Regions from separate parts of the Rheinheimera sp. MMS21-TC3 genome, predicted to be linked through region 4. Evidence: predicted binding sites of a transcription regulator. Region 4 holds the regulator's gene; each other region holds the start of a gene.
The links. Region 4 encodes sigma-54, which starts transcription at its own class of promoters, with help from an activator protein. Its sites were predicted from a motif close to TGGCANGNTNCNTGCTT; they were not measured.

Region 1: the regulator sigma-54 is predicted to act here: its motif matches at 2,082-2,098, upstream of RDV63_RS04395 (PEP-CTERM sorting domain-containing protein).
Region 2: the regulator sigma-54 is predicted to act here: its motif matches at 2,023-2,039, upstream of pepA (flocculation-associated PEP-CTERM protein PepA).
Region 3: the regulator sigma-54 is predicted to act here: its motif matches at 1,729-1,745, upstream of RDV63_RS12765 (flagellar hook-length control protein FliK).

The regions. Positions count from the first base shown of each region.
Region 1 is NZ_CP135084.1:860,641-864,857, forward strand. Features, by position in the region: gene RDV63_RS04370 (RDD family protein) at 1-112, opposite strand, end outside; tRNA gene RDV63_RS04375 (tRNA-Leu) at 274-360, shown strand; gene RDV63_RS04380 (tRNA-binding protein) at 601-939, shown strand; gene RDV63_RS04385 (hypothetical protein) at 1,125-1,613, shown strand; gene RDV63_RS04390 (hypothetical protein) at 1,703-1,852, opposite strand; gene RDV63_RS04395 (PEP-CTERM sorting domain-containing protein) at 2,149-2,868, shown strand; gene RDV63_RS04400 (PQQ-dependent sugar dehydrogenase) at 3,052-4,185, shown strand; gene RDV63_RS04405 (TonB-dependent receptor family protein) at 4,186-4,217, shown strand, end outside.
Region 2 is NZ_CP135084.1:1,358,095-1,362,311, reverse strand. Features, by position in the region: gene prsT (XrtA/PEP-CTERM system TPR-repeat protein PrsT) at 1-1,885, shown strand, start outside; gene pepA (flocculation-associated PEP-CTERM protein PepA) at 2,111-2,866, shown strand; gene RDV63_RS15265 (ThiF family adenylyltransferase) at 2,948-4,217, opposite strand, start outside.
Region 3 is NZ_CP135084.1:2,625,518-2,629,734, forward strand. Features, by position in the region: gene RDV63_RS12765 (flagellar hook-length control protein FliK) at 1-1,653, opposite strand, end outside; gene fliJ (flagellar export protein FliJ) at 1,792-2,241, opposite strand; gene fliI (flagellar protein export ATPase FliI) at 2,238-3,584, opposite strand; gene fliH (flagellar assembly protein FliH) at 3,574-4,217, opposite strand, start outside.
Region 4 is NZ_CP135084.1:3,053,557-3,057,773, reverse strand. Features, by position in the region: gene rapZ (RNase adapter RapZ) at 1-194, opposite strand, end outside; gene ptsN (PTS IIA-like nitrogen regulatory protein PtsN) at 194-646, opposite strand; gene hpf (ribosome hibernation-promoting factor, HPF/YfiA family) at 672-959, opposite strand; gene RDV63_RS14840 (RNA polymerase factor sigma-54) at 985-2,463, opposite strand; gene lptB (LPS export ABC transporter ATP-binding protein) at 2,544-3,266, opposite strand; gene lptA (lipopolysaccharide transport periplasmic protein LptA) at 3,263-3,754, opposite strand; gene lptC (LPS export ABC transporter periplasmic protein LptC) at 3,744-4,217, opposite strand, start outside.

The sequences.
Region 1 (4,217 bases), 2.2 Mb from region 4:
CAATTAAAATTAACCAATCATAAAATAAAGCCGCTAAACGGCGCCATAAACCGGCCTGTGGCGCTGTAGCAAATTCAGAACTAGGCTGTGAAAGTGATTCAGAGTTAGACATAGCAAAATCCATATTAAAAGGCGCGGCAAGTGTAACACTAAGCCCGCATATTTCGAAGCTGCTGTAATTTTATGCAAATAAAAAAATAAGCCAATAAATTATCTTGCGCTACAGCATATGCATCGTATAATGCCAGCGTTTACTGCAAAAAATCCCTCAATGCCTGGGTGGCGAAATTGGTAGACGCAGTGGATTCAAAATCCACCGTTGGCGACAACGTGCCGGTTCGAGTCCGGCCCTAGGCACCATAATTAAATTAGCATTATTTTCTAATATAAATCTTTATTCTCAATGATGTCTGACGTCAAAATTTGACCCTTTGGGCCTTGTTATCTCTCAAAAATCTGCTGTACCTATAACTTATTGTATAAAATAATGAACCGTTGTAACCTTCTAAATATTAAGTTTACAAAGGTGGAAAGGCCGAATTTAACTATGAATTACTCTGCCTAATAAGCGTTATGTGAAAAAGCTACTCAAGGTAAATTATGGAGTATATTGATTGGGCTGACTTTCAAAAAGTCGATATCCGTGTTGGAACTATTGTTGAGGTTGAAGACTTCCCAGAGGCTCGTCGACCAGCTTACAAACTAAAGGTAGATTTTGGACAAGAAATCGGTATTAAAAAGTCTAGCGCTCAAATCACTGATTTATATGCGAAAGAACAACTTCTCGGTAAGCAGGTGCTAGCAGTAGTGAATTTCCCCGCAAAACAAATTGGTCCTATTATGTCAGAGTGTTTAGTCACTGGTCTGCATCGGCCTGACGGTTCTGTAGTGCTATCAACTGTGGATATGGAACTACCCAATGGAACACGGCTGGCATAACATATATGAGCCATCTCGGAGCAATAGGTAAAACCGTTCTTTTTACCGAGTTATCGGCCTGATTCCCCTGCTAGGTTAAGAAAGTACGGTTAATTTATTGAGTAATAATTGTTGTTGCTCAGGAACGGCTTTTATTCAGCCTTATGAGGTGACAAGGGGGATATTCTGAATGTTATGAGTGGCAGGTGTTTGTTTTAGGAGCGCTTATTATCGAATTTGCAGAAGAGTTTTCAAAAGTAGAGAAAGTAAAAAGAGTTATCCTCTACGTTTTATTAGGTGCTTTCATTGTGATTAGCCATCAAAAGTGGTTGCTTCCTTATATTAGTTGGTATGCGAATACAGCATATTGTCATACACCTTTTGGTTATTCTGGGGTAACGGTACTTTGGTATGGGCTATTTGTTGGCTTACCTATATTTTGTGCAATATTAGTGGCTGCCTATTCAGTTCCAAATGGGATTAAAGGGCTCAGGGATGGTCAATTTCCTCCCAAAGGAGTGAAAGTATATAAGCCAACTAAAATAATAAGAGGACGGCCGTCAAAAGTTAAATCATTAGGCCATTTAATTGCACCGTTATTATTTGTTGTAATTGGAATATGGGGGAGTTTTCAAGTGGAGAATTTACCAAATGATCCTGATAGTTTTGATTACAGTGTCTGTGAAAGTGAATAAGCAGCTAGCTATTTAAATGATGCTTTTGGGCTCTTGCTACATTATTGATAATAATGTAGCAAGAGCCTAATTGACTAAAGCAGAGGGAGTTATTGATTTACCGGTGACCAGTTTGGTAATGCGGGTTCTATAGGTGTATATAACTCTGGGTAACTGGCTTTATTGGCAAATTTCACCTTGCCATCAACTACCGTTAACTCTGATTTTGTTTGTAATACAGTAGTTATAACAATAGTCATTCTACATCTTTTTGTGAATAGCTGCTGCTCTATTCAAGACGAATCAAGACGAATATTAAGCTAGTAGCTTGCGAATACATCATTACCTCTAACAGTCGGTCCATTTAACTGCTTTTCAGTTAATCATTTGATTTTATTATGGTTAAAACTGCTGATTACCTGTCAGGTAATTTTACACTCTATAAGATTAAATCATAATTTATGATTTATTAATCAAATGCTTAATCTTTGGCTTAATCTGTGCTTAAGCCTGCCCGCTAAAAATAATATAACTATAATATTTAAAAGGAAGTGGGATGAAGCAGTTTTTAGTTAATGTAACCTTGAGTAGCGCGTTAATGTTTAGCGCCGTTTCAAATGCCGCTATTATTGACTTTGCCGGTGGCACTGCACATTTAGCCAACGGTGGAGCTTGTGCAGCATCAGATACAAGTTCGTGTGGTAATGTTGATTATTATGAAGAAGATGGCTTTATTTTCGACTTTATAGGCAGTAATGAGTTTATTGGTAATTATTACGGGGCATCAAATGCAGTTGTGCATGCTCACTGGAATCGCGGCTTATCGGCGATGGAAATTAAAAAAGCTGGTGGTGGCTTATTTGATTTAAATTATTTTATTTTAACCAGTAATACTATCGTTGGTGGCGGTTGGGCTTCAGGTGTTGAAGAAACTTACGTTGAAGCTTGGAATGGCGGCGTGCTGCTAGAGCGGATGTTATTAACGCCAGATTCTTGGGGTTTTGTTGGCATTAATAACGTAGGAAGCCCATTACAAAATGATCCGCAAATATTCTTAAGCGCAAATTTTGATGCTGTAGATACTGTTAAATTTACATCAGCTAGCACTGTTCATGGCCAACCTGGCCATGTCCATGATGCATATTGCTTTGGTATGGATATGTTTTATATAGACCAAGCAGCTCCTATCGCAGAAGGCGTGCCAGCTCCTGCCACACTCGCACTATTTGGCTTAGGGTTTATGGGCTTATTTAGTCGTGTTTTTCGTAAAGGCTAAGCTATTTACGTTAGTGTTAACCCCAAGTGCAGTAACAAGTGCTTGGGGTTTTTAATAGTTACAGTTTTTAAACTAATCTACCTGATATAAATCTCTGCTTAATATTACTCTTCCTTTTACAGTTAACTGGTTTATGCTTAATTCATTACAACACATTGTGCTTTAAAAGCTGATGGAGAAAATATGAAACCATTAACTATGACTTTCTTGCTGCTAAGTCTTGGCCTAATAAGCTTAACGAGCCATGCCGACTCGGATATCCTTAAAACCCGCTGGGCGGATGTTAAAGTAGACACAGTCACCAGTGGCCTTAACCACCCTTGGGGTTTGGCTTTTTTAGGCGATGGCCGAATGCTGGTAACTGAACGCGCGGGTAATTTACGTATTGTTGCAGCGGATGGCACTATTGGCGAGCCAATTAGTGGCTTACCAGAAATAAAAGTACGTGGTCAAGGTGGCTTGTTTGATCTTAGGCTCAGCCCTAATTTTAGCCAAGATAACATAATTTATTTTTCTTACTCTGAACCCGAAACTGCCGGCAGCGAAATAACCAGTACGGCAGTTGCAAGAGCTCGGCTTGAGAATAATAAGCTACATGATCTTAAAGTAATTTTTAGTCAGCAGCCAAAAGTAATGGGCGGTCGTCATTATGGTGGTCGACTAGCATTTTCTGCCGATGGTGAGTTTTTGTTTATCGGCTTAGGTGACCACGGCCATCGCCAAGAGGATGTACAAAATTTAAGTAACCACACTGGTAAATTAGTGCGTATTCATCCAGATGGCAGCGTGCCAAAAACTAACCCGTTTGTTCATCAAGCGGATGCAAAGCCAGAGATTTGGTCGTATGGTCATCGTAATATTCAAGGTATGGATATTCAACCGACAACAGGAAAACTGTGGACAGTAGAACATGGCCCACAGGGGGGGGATGAAGTTAACATGCCACAACCCGGTCTTAACTATGGTTGGCCCGTGATTACTCATGGCGAGCAATATGGTGGTGGCGAAGTGGGTATTGGCTTTAAAAAAGACGGTATGGAACAACCTATTTGGCACTGGACGCCGTCTATTGCCGTATCTGGGGTTGCGTTTTATCAGGGTGACCAGTTTCCACAATGGCAAGGTAACTTATTAGCTACCGGGCTTAAAGGTCAACAAGTTGCACGGTTAGAAGTGAATGGTGATCATGTTATTCATCAAGAAACATTGAACCTAGAACGACGGATACGTGAGGTTAAAATTGCCTCAGACGGCAGTATTTATTTGCTAACAGATGAACCCAAAGGCGCAATTTTACGTCTTTTAGCAGCCAAATAAGTGCAACGTAAAACGACGTTTAGGCTCGCGCT
Region 2 (4,217 bases), 1.7 Mb from region 4:
TGGCTTGCGCTCAGATAGCGCCCGTATTATTGCAGCACTATCATCGCTTAAACTTAATTTAGAAAGCCAAGCTATTTACCATTTAGACAGTATCCAAGCTAATTTAGCTAAGTATCCACCACTACAGAGTCTCTATGCTTCTTTGCAATTAAAAGCCGGCCAAACAGATGAAGCAAAAGATATTCTTCTTAACCAATCTGCTGACAATCTTGATCTTAAATTACTGGCAAACACTTCTTTTCAGTTAATCAAGCAAGGCTCAAATACCGCAGCAGAACAGCTAATTGATAAGTATGAGCAAAGCGCTAAAGGTGATGTCACCTCTTTAACTACTTTAGGTATGCTTAAATTAGGCTTAGGTGGCCAACAAATGCAGGGGGTGCGCGACTTAGAACAAGCACTACTATTAGACCCAAGCCAAAACCAAGCTAGAATAGTGTTAGCTATTAGTTATCTAAAACAACATGAATATGCCAAAGCTTCAGCCCTTGCTGATGAGTGGTTAGATGATCCAGAACTAGCTATTGTTGGTTATAATCTAAAAGCTTATAGTGCATTACTGCAAGATGATACAACAAATGCCAAAGTGTTTTTAACTAAGGCTGAGCAATCTAAAGCTGATAATCCTTTTACTATGCTGTTGCAAGCCATAGTGGCTTATTCAGAAAAAGATCACGATAAAGCCAATGCCTTATTGTTAAAAACAATGCAGCTTCACCCTACTTACGTCCCAGCATTACAGCAATATTACACCTTTGCTAAAACTGAAGGTAAAGCTAAAGAGGCGTTAGTTCAAGGTCAATCTATTTTAGATAATGCCCCAGAAAGCAATAATTTACGCTTAACTGTTGCTAAAATGTACCATCAAGAGCAAAACTATCAAAAAGTAATTGATTTACTTGAGCATAAGTCCATTAATCGTGACTATGCACCAAGCGGTTATTGGGCCACATTAATTGACGCTCACGCAAAGTTAAATCATAGCCAAGATGTTATTAAACTAAGTGACCAATGGTATAAACTGACGCCTGACAACCTACACGCAGCTTTCTTTTATGCTAATGGCTTAGCCCTAAACAAAAACTTTAATGAAGCCGTCTCAGTACTAGATAAGCAACTAAGAAAGTTCCCTAATAATTTAATGCTGTTAAAAAGTAAAATTATTTTTCTAGCTGAAAATAAAGATTATAAAACCGCATTAAAAACCTTTGATGCAATAGATAAAGAAGCGGCTAATCAGGCTGATATTTTATTTATAAAAGCGAGAGTCACTTTTCTTGACGGGCAAATTCCACCATCGTTAGAGCTGTTTAATCAAAGCTATTTATTAGCACCTAGTGACGAAACAGCAATGTATATTGCCGAAATATACTCTAAACAGTATTCGTATAAACGAGCCATTCAATTTTTAGAACAACACTTTGCTACCCACCCAGTTAAAGGTAACTTAAAGGTATTTTATGCCAACCTTTTACTACAATCTGATCAAGATAAAGCCTTTAAGCTGTATAACGAGATTCTTGAAGAATCGCCCAATAACTATATTGTACTAAATAATTATGCATGGGTACTCGCTGAAGATAATCAGCTAGATAAAGCAAAAGTCTATATTGAGAGAGCGTTAAAACAAGCGCCTAAACATCCCGATGTGCTGGACACTTATGGTAAAGTTTTATTATTACAAAATAACTTAGCTGCTGCTATAACAGCGTTTGAGCAATCGTTACAAGTAAGGTCTAATAACGCTGAAGTTTCCTTAAACTATGCTGAAGCCTTAATTAAATCAGGCAAACCTCAACAAGCAGCCTCAGTGTTAAATAAGCTAGCTATTAATGACGTAGCGTTATTAAAGCGTAAATCAGACTTAGAGAAGTTACTGCCTTAAAATTAATTTAATTTACAATTTTAAAAGGCCTGTTACAACAGGCCTTTTTTAATTTTAGTTGTCATGTTTTTTTACACTCTTACCAAAATCTTAAAGTATAAAAAGATAAGTCATTGATAAATACAAACTTTAAACTATGGCATAGGCTATGCATTACTAAGAAGAGAGTAAGTTGAAGGCTGAAACGCCCAAACTTGTCATTGTAACGTTATTAAGGAATTTATTATGAAAAAGCTATTAGCAGGATTAGCATTAGCAGGAGCGGCAGCGTTTAACGTTAATGCCTCGGTCATTACGTTTGACGACAGCAGTTTCGGTGGTTCAGGCTCAACGATGTTCAATGAGATTGACTGGGATCCAGATACAGCCAATGTTACCCAAACCGATACAAACGGTAATGGTTCAATTTTCGGTGGTCCAGATGCCTTTATGGAGTTTGGCCAAAGCTTAATGGTTAACTTTAAAAACACTGGTTCACCAAACTATATACCAACAAATTATGAAATGTATTTAGACTATATGTTTAGTGGTACTGCAGAAGCTTCTGGCTCATTAATTGATGTATTATTCTCTGGTGGTAATGCCACTCTTTGGGCTGACACAACAGTAAATAGCGGTGCTTTTGATGCTGGTACAGCAACAAACTTAGGTACTTTCTCATTTGTGTCTGGTGATTGTTTAACCCGCATTACTGGTGTTGGTTCATGTGATATTAAATTAAAGTTTACTGCTAACCCAGGTTACTTCTACTACAACGGTAACGATATTGCTGGTAATAATGCGGTATATTCAGATTTAATAGTAACATTACAAGACATTATTGGTTTATCGCCAGACTATAATGGTATTCCGGGTTCAACTCAGCACTTTGAAATTCGCCATGATGGTAACCAAACATTCTCAGTACCAGAGCCTGCAAGCTTAGCGGTGTTGGGTTTAGGGTTATTAGGTTTACGTTTAAGCCGTCGCAGTAAAAGTTAAGCTTAATTGCTAACAAAAAAACCACCTTAAGGTGGTTTTTTTATGTCTTAACTCTTTTATTATTAAATATTTAAACTAGCTTTACTCAACCATTAATTTTGCTAAAGGTAAACGGATTGAGCGTGATTCCGGATGTTCGCTACGGCCTATCCGACCAATAAACACTTTATTCTTAAATACAGTTTCAGGTAATAACTGTTGTAACTTAGCATCCATTTTACGTGCATTTTCAGTTGCTTTTTCGTTAGTACTAAAAGCTAGGCCATCTCTTAGATAAGTTGAAAACAATACTGGTGTTTGCTCTGGCTGAAAGCCAAAATGTAGCTTTGTTGCAGTTAACCAAAATCGCTGTAATGCCTTACCTGCTTCTACTTGATGCGGTAATGTAAGTGGTGTTTCATCTGTTGTATACAATACAAAATGTGCGCTACAGCGCAAGGCTGTCATAAAGTCTAACTGTACTCTGGGCGCTATAGTACCCCCCATATACTTAGCTAAAAACTCAAATCTTTGCCAACTTTTTAACGCCCATTTCATCATTTTGGCCGTAACAACATCAACTCCTAATGCTTGCTCTGGAATTTTGTCTTCACTGAATTTTTTATTCCAATCAATAATTTGGCTATGAACATCGTAGCCTTCTTTCATTATTAGCCGAGTATAAGCATTACCATACATTAATTTAGCAAACTGCCAGCGTTCAGCTCTAGTTTCAAACCAATGCACTTTAAAGCCAGCAGGCAAGCTAGCTTCTAGTTGTTGTTTCTCTGCTGTGCTAAGCGCTCTTGTTCCCATAGGCTTGCGCTGTACCGTCCGAGTTTCTATATAGGCAGCCAAGGGTTCAACTTTCAGCTCAGAAACAGGTTCTAAAACTAACTGATATATTGGCCGCTCTGGTACTGAGCGATCGGTAGCAATTATTTGCGCTATAAAGCCTCGTTCAGTCGCGGCTAATCGAATCGTCTCCAGCAGAGCGCCATGCGACATATTACTAGCAAAACCATTTAAATCGTAAACGACGTGATCACGGGTGTCATTAGCTAAAATATCAAAACTTAAATCGCCCGTACGGCGAAAACGCCAGCACTGCGTATTATCACCACTAGGTGCCCAACGAGCTTTATCTAATACATACAATAACGGATCAGTTTCAGGTGCAACTTTTGCTGCAGCTTGAGGCGCTTGATTAAGTAAATGCTTTTTACCTAAATGAATAGCTAACTTATTAATGGGGTTAGCATTACCAAAAGGTCGCCAGCTAACAACATACTTATTACGATAAGCATCAAATTGTAAACATCGTGGCGCGGCTAATACTTTACCTCTGTTTAGCATCAGCTTTAAAGCTTGC
Region 3 (4,217 bases), 430 kb from region 4:
CTGTTGCTGTTTACCTTGGCCTTGCTGGGCAAGTTGCTGCTGTTGTTGTTGTGATTGTTGTTGCACTTGGCCTTCGGTTAACTGAATACCTTGCTGCTGTAGCATTTCTCGTAAACGCGGCAACTGCTGCTCTATCAGTTCCTTTGCTTGCTGTTGTTGTACCGTAAATTGTACTGTTGCCTGTTCTTGCTGAACATCTATTTTTATTTGCATCATACCAAGGCCAGCTGGATCTAACCTGATTTCTGCTCGCTGAATTTGTTGACTCAGCATTAAACTAACTTGCTGCCGCATTTGTCCTGCTGCATCTTGTTGCATTAAGTTAATACTTTGCCTAACTTGCTCAGCATGAGTCGCACTAGGTGTAGTAGCACTGGGTGCTGGCGATAAACGAGACTCGGCTGTTGCGGCTTGGGCATTAGCTAAAGCCGCAGAGAAACCCTGTTCTGAACGCTGTGAGTTGTGAGGTGTTGGGCTTAGTTTTTCAGTTAACTGCGCAGCCGCTTCTGCATCGGCTAACTTAGTTGGAGCTACAACTTGTTCGTTAGCAGATGCGCTAGATAGCACATTACTTTTTGTTGATGAAGCTGAGGATTGTGCAGCAGTCTGCTCAGCTTTAGTTGCATTAGCTTGCTCATTTCTACTTGATTGCGCCTTAGCCGCTACTGGCTCAAGCACCGCAGATTTAGATGCTTTAGTTTCATCTATAACTAAGTTAGGCTGCAAGTCTAGTTCGGACTTAGTTTCAGGCTTAGCTTCCTGTTTAGAGTCAGTCTTAAGATCCGATTTAGCATTAGGTTTAACATCTAGCTTAACATCACTCTTTTCACTTAACTTAGTTGCAGCTGCCGTGCTTTTCTCCAGCTTAACGGCTTGGTTTGGTAAAATTAGCTCTGCTGCAGGCTCTATTTCATCAGTAATGGCACTAGTTGCAGGTTCATTACTATAAATGGGCTTAGTATCATTAGCTACAGTTCTAGCATTAGCACCTTTATCTATAAGCTCATGATTACTTTCTTTATTGCTCTTTTTAGATAAGTCGTCTACTGCAGCATCTGGCTGTTCAGTAAAAATTGGTTTAGCCAGCTTTTCAGGATCATCAGTAACTAGCTTGGCGGCAGTTTTATCTTTATCTGCTGTTTCTGAATCATTTAACTCAGTCTGCTTTTGATTTGGCTCTTGCTCTGATTTTGCAGCTTTATTAATAATGCTAGGTACTAAGTTTGTTTCTAGCTCGGCTGATTCAGCTTCAGGGTCTGTTTCGGCTACAGGTCCATTATGCATAATGGGTTTAGTATCAGCAGCAGAAGGCGTTTGCTTACTGTTTTTAGTAAAGGCTATTTGTTGCAATAAACTCAGTGATAATTCATCTGTTCCATCTATAGCATCAGCAGCATCAAGTTCGGTTTGATTATCACTTTTAGCATCTACTTTAAGCAGTGATAAACTTATTTCTGATAAGTTGCTAACAGCGGCAGGAATTTGCCGTTGACCATGATGTGGGCTCTTAGCAGAGGCTTTGTTTAAAGCAGCATTAAAACTTGAAATAAAAGCATCAGTCGTGCCAGCCTCAGCATCAACACTAGCCGCAGAATCTAAGCGTAAACCACTATCCACACTACTTAACATCATTGAAACCTGTACATCTGACATTACTATCTCCTGCTACTATTCAGAGCCTGTTTAGTGCATTTTAATCGTTTTATCTCCAAACCTAGTACTTATTGCATACAAGTTTCAGGCCAATAAAGTAGCTTTAACCTAAAATCATAAAGTTTAGCTATTTTAGCGCTATTCTTCTAAAGCTAACCGGCGCATAAAGGCTTGGCCTGCATACTCATCAGCCGTTTTTTGCTCTTGCTTCATCTGGTGCTGCATAGCTGCGGCTTGTTCACGTTCTACTAGTAACTCTAGAGCTTTACGTTTTTTTTGCATGGCTAGCCAGCTTTGTTTTCGTTGTTCGGCAACTTGTCTAGCCTGATGTACGGCTTTAGTCTGCTGGGCTAAGGCTTGATCTAACTTACTAATAAAACTAACAAACTGATTAAACTGCCGGCTTTGTACACCTAAACTACCTTGTTGTTGGCTTTGCAAAATATATTCAGTGCGATAATTAGCTAAACCCTGATATTTTTGCTCGGCTTGCTGATAAAACTGTTGGGCATTAATAAACTGAGCTTGCAGCTTTTCTTCACGCTGTTGCTGCACTTTAATTAACATAGCAAAACGATGATTAATCATAAATTATGCCCTTGTGGCATCGGTATTAACTGATTAAGCTGCTGTAAGCTCTGATTATAAGGAATGATGTCAGTCATACCTTGTTGTAAAAACTGATTAATTTTTGGCATCATAGCTATTGCTTTATCTAACTGCGGATCACTGCCCTTAACATAGGCACCAATAGCAATAAGATCTTTGCTTTGCTGGTAACTAGCATAAAGTTGTTTAATTGCACGAGCTTGTTGCTGATGCTCCATACTTGTGACCGCTGGCATCACTCGGCTTATAGATTTTTCCACGTCTACTGCAGGAAAATGCCCAGAGTCAGCTAATGATCGTGACAATACTATATGGCCATCTAAAATTGCTCGCGATGCATCGGCTATCGGATCTTGTAAGTCATCGCCTTCTGATAGCACTGTGTAAAAAGCCGTAATTGAGCCTTGGCTGCCAGAACCATTACCCGCCCGTTCAACTAAGGCAGGTAACTTGGCAAATACCGAAGGTGGATAGCCTTTAGTCGCGGGCGGTTCACCAACAGCTAAAGCTATTTCTCGCTGCGCTTGGGCATAACGAGTAATGGAATCAATAAGCAATAATACATCCATGCCTTGATCACGAAAATACTCTGCCACTTGTACTGCTGTTTCACAGCCTTTTAGCCGCATTAAAGGCGACACATCTGCTGGTGCAGCTATCACTACAGATCGGGCCTTGCCTTCATCACCGAGTATTTCATCTATAAACTCTTTTACTTCTCGGCCACGTTCGCCAACTAGCCCAACAACGATAACATCAGCAGCTGTGCCTCGCGTCATCATACCTAACAACACACTTTTACCTACACCAGAGCCAGCAAATAAGCCCATACGTTGACCTTTACCAACGGTAATAATACTATTAATAGCCCGCACTCCTACATCTAAGGGCTGCTTAATGGGGCGTCTATTTAATGGGTTAATTGGCTTGCCTTTTCCTGAAGCATATTCGGTGGTGGCAATAGGCCCTTTACCATCTAAAGGAGCACCTACACCATCAATAACGCGGCCTAATAAATTTAAACTAAGTGGAATACCTTTATAGTTAAGCAAAGGTGTGACTTTAGCACCAGCTACTACACCTGAAACATCATCTTTTGGCATTAAAAAAATACGATCATTAGCAAAGCCAACCACTTCAGCCATAATTTCACCTTGTGCGGTTTCAACCATACAAGGTTGACCTATAGCAGCATTACAACCTGTCGCTTCAAGCGTTAAGCCAACCACTCGTACTAAGTGCCCTGCCACAGCTGCACGTACTGGTTGAATATATTGTTGCTGTTGCTGTAAAAAGCTGACTAGCTGTTCACTATTGGTCATTGTCATCATCACTTAGCGGCTGCTTAGTCTTAGGGGCTGCATTAGGGTGTGACTCTTCTGCTACAGTATAGTTTTGCTCATCAACTACAGGCGCAGTGCTAGCAGTCTCCTCTAAGTCTGCAGACTCGAGCTCTTCAGTTAAGCTGTTTGCCGCGCTTTGTTCAGCTAGCTGCTGTAGTTCAATAAAGTGGCTTAAGCTGTTTTCTACTCGCTGCTCTAAACTTCTATCTACACTAGATAAAGTGCTTTGCACTAAACAACCACCTTGGGCAAGGTTAGCGGCAGCAACTAACTGCCAGCCATGCTGGGCGAGCTCGTCTGCAGAATAAAAGCTCTCTACTTTTATAAGATCCTTGGGATTAAGTTTAATAACAACATTTTTGCTTTGTAGTGGTAAAGCTGAAGTTGCATCAGCTATGGCTTGCAGTATTACGGCAGTATTAGTTTTTGCTTCTACCCCAATAACAGCTTTAGCCATAGCTAAACTAAGTGCTAATAATTGCTGTTTTACTTGCTCATTGACAGCTAATAATGGTTGTTGCAATTGATTAAGTAAGGCGGTTAACTGTTTACGTTGCTCGGTAAGTTCTAACTCAGCTTCAGCTAAGCCAACTTTTTTACCTTCAGCTTGAC
Region 4 (4,217 bases):
TCAGGATCTTCTGGCAAGTTGCGCACATCAATACTGACAGCAACCCGTTCATATTGGCCCATGACAGCTGTGGCTAAAGTAGGCAGTAAATTAACAGGGATGTTATCTACGCAGTAATAACCTAGATCTTCCATTACTCGTAACGCAACAGATTTGCCTGAACCAGAGCGACCACTTACCACTAACAGTTTCATCATTCTGCATTCGCCTCACAATAATCTATTAGTAATTGATATAATTGTTGATTAGTTTCTGCATTACGAATTTGTTTGGTTAGCTCTTTCTGGCTTAGCAATTTAGCTAGGCTAGATAAAGTGCTTAAATGGGTTTGGCATTGATCTTCTGGGATTAAAATACCACAGAAAATATCGACAGGTTGGTTGTCAACGGCATCAAAAGCAATAGGCTCTTTGCTAACAACAAAGACTAATATTGGCTTAACCACGCTGCTTAATTTACCGTGGGGGATAGCAATACCACCACCTATACCTGTAGAACCTAATTTTTCTCGCGCCATTAAGGCTTCTAAAATACTGTATTCAGTTATCTCAGGTAATTGCTGTTGTGCTAGCTCGGCAATATATTCCAAAATACGCTTTTTACTATTAAAAAGAACTGCACTTCTAGTGCAGTTCTCCGTAAGCATGGTGGTTAAATTGATCATATTTTAATTAGTGTCGAATTAACTTTTCTTTGTGTTTAATGACTTGTCGATCAAGCTTGTCGATAAGCTGATCAATGGCTGCATACATGTTTTCATCATCTGAGATAGCGAATACTTCTGCGCCGCTTAAATTAACTTTAGCTTCAGCAATTTGCTTTAGTTTTTCTACAGTGAGAACCACATTTATATTGGTGATGTGCTCAAAGTGTCGAGCTAATTTTGCGAACTTAGTGTCTACATATTCCTTTAATGCGGGTGTGATTTCAACATGACGACCAGTTAGATTGATTTGCATAGACATATTCCTTTTTTTGGCTTACTTACATCAAGGTTTTGCGCTGGTTTGACGGTGGAATAAATAATGACTCACGATACTTGGCTATAGTGCGCCTTGCAACGTTTATCCCTTGTTCTAAAAGAATTTCGGCCATTTTGCTATCGCTTAATGGTTTGGCCGGGTTTTCCGCCGCCACTAATTTTTTAATAAAAGCCCGAATTGCAGTAGAAGAACACTCACCGCCACTTTCGGTGCTTACATGGCTAGAGAAAAAGAACTTAAGTTCAAATATTCCTCTAGGTGTATGCATGTATTTTTGGGTTGTAACGCGTGAAATGGTTGACTCATGCATACCGACCATTTCTGCAACATCATTTAATACCATTGGTTTCATGGCTTCTTCGCCATGTTCAAAAAATGCTTGTTGTTGTTGTACTATACAGTTAGACACTTTTAATAAGGTTTCGTTTCTACTTTCTAAACTTTTTATAAACCATTTTGCTTCTTGTAAATGTGAACGTATAAATTGACTATCGGCACTGCTTTTTACTGTTCTAGACATGGCAGCGTACTGCTGATTAACTCTAATTTTAGGCATGGCGTCAACATTTAACTCGACTTGCCAGCGGCCTTTTACTTTTTTGACGCTAACATCAGGGATGACGTATTCTTGTTCTTGTTTTATCACATCGGCGCCTGGCCGTGGGTTTAAACTTTGAATAAGTTGCATCACCTGTTTTAGTTCGTCTTCTTTGAGTTTAGTCACTCGCATCAAAGAACGGAAGTCCCTATTAGCTAATAAGTCACTATGTTCTAATAATAAAGACTGGGCTTCGGCTAAAAATGGCGTATCAGCTGAAAATTGACGCAATTGCACCAGCAAACATTCTTGCACCGTGCGAGCGCCTACGCCAATAGGGTCAAATAGCTGGATCCGTTTAATCACAGCTTCTACTTCATCGGCCTCTATGCCTGGAATAGCAAGCGATTGTAAAATATCGTCACAGCTGATGGTGAGTAAGCCGCTGTCATCGATAGCTTCAATAATTACTTCAGCTATAGCTAAGTCTATTTCAGAAAAAGGCGTTAAATACATTTGCCAACGTAGGTAATCTTGTAAGCTTTCGCTAGTTTCACCTTGGTAAGCGGTATCATCATCACTACCACTACTGCCAGAGCTAACGGGAGTGGCGCTAACTAAGTTGTCCCAGTCGTTGTCTAAGGGTAAGTCTTCTTTAATATTTTGATCTGCTAAGGCTTCGCTGGCATCTGTTTCAGAGCTGTCAACTTTAGTGTCGTTGCTTATTGAGTTGTCATCTGATTTTTGGCTGTGTTGCTGTAAAGACTCATCCGCTGAGGGTGTTGCATCGTCATCTGCTTCTAATAAAGGATTCGCATCCAAAGCTTCTTGGATCTCTTGCTGTAACTCAATAGTGGATAGCTGCAATAAGCGAATAGCCTGTTGCAGCTGAGGGGTCATGGTCAGCTGTTGTCCTAAGCGAAGTTGCAAAGATGGCTTCATTTACTTCTACTAATCTCCTGAAACACAAGTGATATTGGTATTGGCTAGCTTTAACTAACTATACCTGAATTGCCTTAAAACTATAGCCTGAATTGCTCACCCAAGTATACATCTCGTACTTTTTGGTCAGCTAGCACTTGTTGTGGTGGCCCAGAGGCAATCAGTTCACCATGACTAACTATGTAGGCTATTTCACAGACGTCTAGTGTTTCGCGTACGTTATGATCGGTAATTAAGACACCTATACCACGTTGGCCTAAATGTTGAATAATTTTTTTGATATCTAAAACTGAAATAGGGTCAACGCCAGCAAAAGGCTCATCTAATAAAATAAAAGCAGGCTCGGCTGCTAAAGCGCGAGCAATTTCTACTCGTCGCCGCTCACCACCCGATAAGCTCATACCTAAATTATGTTTGATATGGCCAATATGAAATTCTTCTAATAGCTCATCTGCTATTTCTTCACGCTTAGCGCGGCTTAAAGATTTGCGCGTTTGTAAAATAGCCATTAAATTATCATACACGCTAAGCTTTCTAAAAATAGAGCTTTCTTGAGGTAAATAACCTATGCCTTTTCTGGCTCTGGCATGAATAGGCTCAAAAGTCATATCTTCATTATTAAGGGTTATGCTGCCTTTATCTGAGGGGACTAAGCCTACTATCATATAAAAAGTTGTCGTTTTTCCGGCACCATTGGGGCCGAGTAAGCCAACTATTTGGCCGGCATTGACCTCTAGGCTGACATCTTTTACTACTTGTCGGCCTTTATAGCTTTTGGCCAGATGTGCTGCGACTAACTTCATGGGTTATCTTTTTCCTCTGGCGTAAAAATAGTTGTTACGCGCTTGGTCTTATTACTATCGGCATTCAATTGCTGTTTTTCAACGTTATAACGAATAGTTGATGCTTGAACTACGCTACCACTCTGTGCCAGCTCGGCGTCGCCACTAAGAGTTAGGATGCGTGTTGATGGTTCATAGCGCATGCTTTTAGCTTCAGCAGTAACGAGTTTGCCATCTTCCATTCGTTGTGAATATTTTACTGGTTGGCCAGTAGCAAGATAGACTTCATTACCTTTACCAGCACTGGCATCAATCTCTAATAGATCAGCAGTCATTTTCATTGAGCCTTGAGTAATAATGACATTGTTGCGGTATGTCAAAACATCTTCTTTGATCGAAGATAAGTTATCGGCGTCAATTTGAATTTGTTGCTTGTAATCTGGAACAGCGGCAATAGAGCTAAATGTTATTAACAATATAGCTGTGGCTGTAATATAGTTAGCTTTCATTTTGGTATACCGTTTTATTATGTTGTAATAAGTGTAAGGTTTTGTTGGTTAAGTCTGCCTGAATGCCTACACCTTCAATAATAAAACCTTTACCTATTACACGCACTGGTTGATTATTTTGTAAACGGTTGTCAGGGAATAGCATTTCTAGTGTATCTGTTTCTATGCGTTCTATCAGTTCATTCTGCAATAAGCTTTCAATAATAACCTTATGTTCTAGAATTATTCTATCTTCAGGGTACCAAGTTGCTGTTTGGCTATGTGCCGTCCAACTAGGCTGATGCTGGTTGTTATATAAGGTATAAATAGGCTGCTCAAAATGGGTAAAACCTAGCTGGTCAAAATGTTCTAAACGTACTGCTGTTACAGAGTCAGTTTTGTAGCCTTGATCGTTATATAAGGTTCGGCTGATTTCACTGGCAATATAATCGGGTTGTAATTTTTGATCAGCAGACACTAGGGC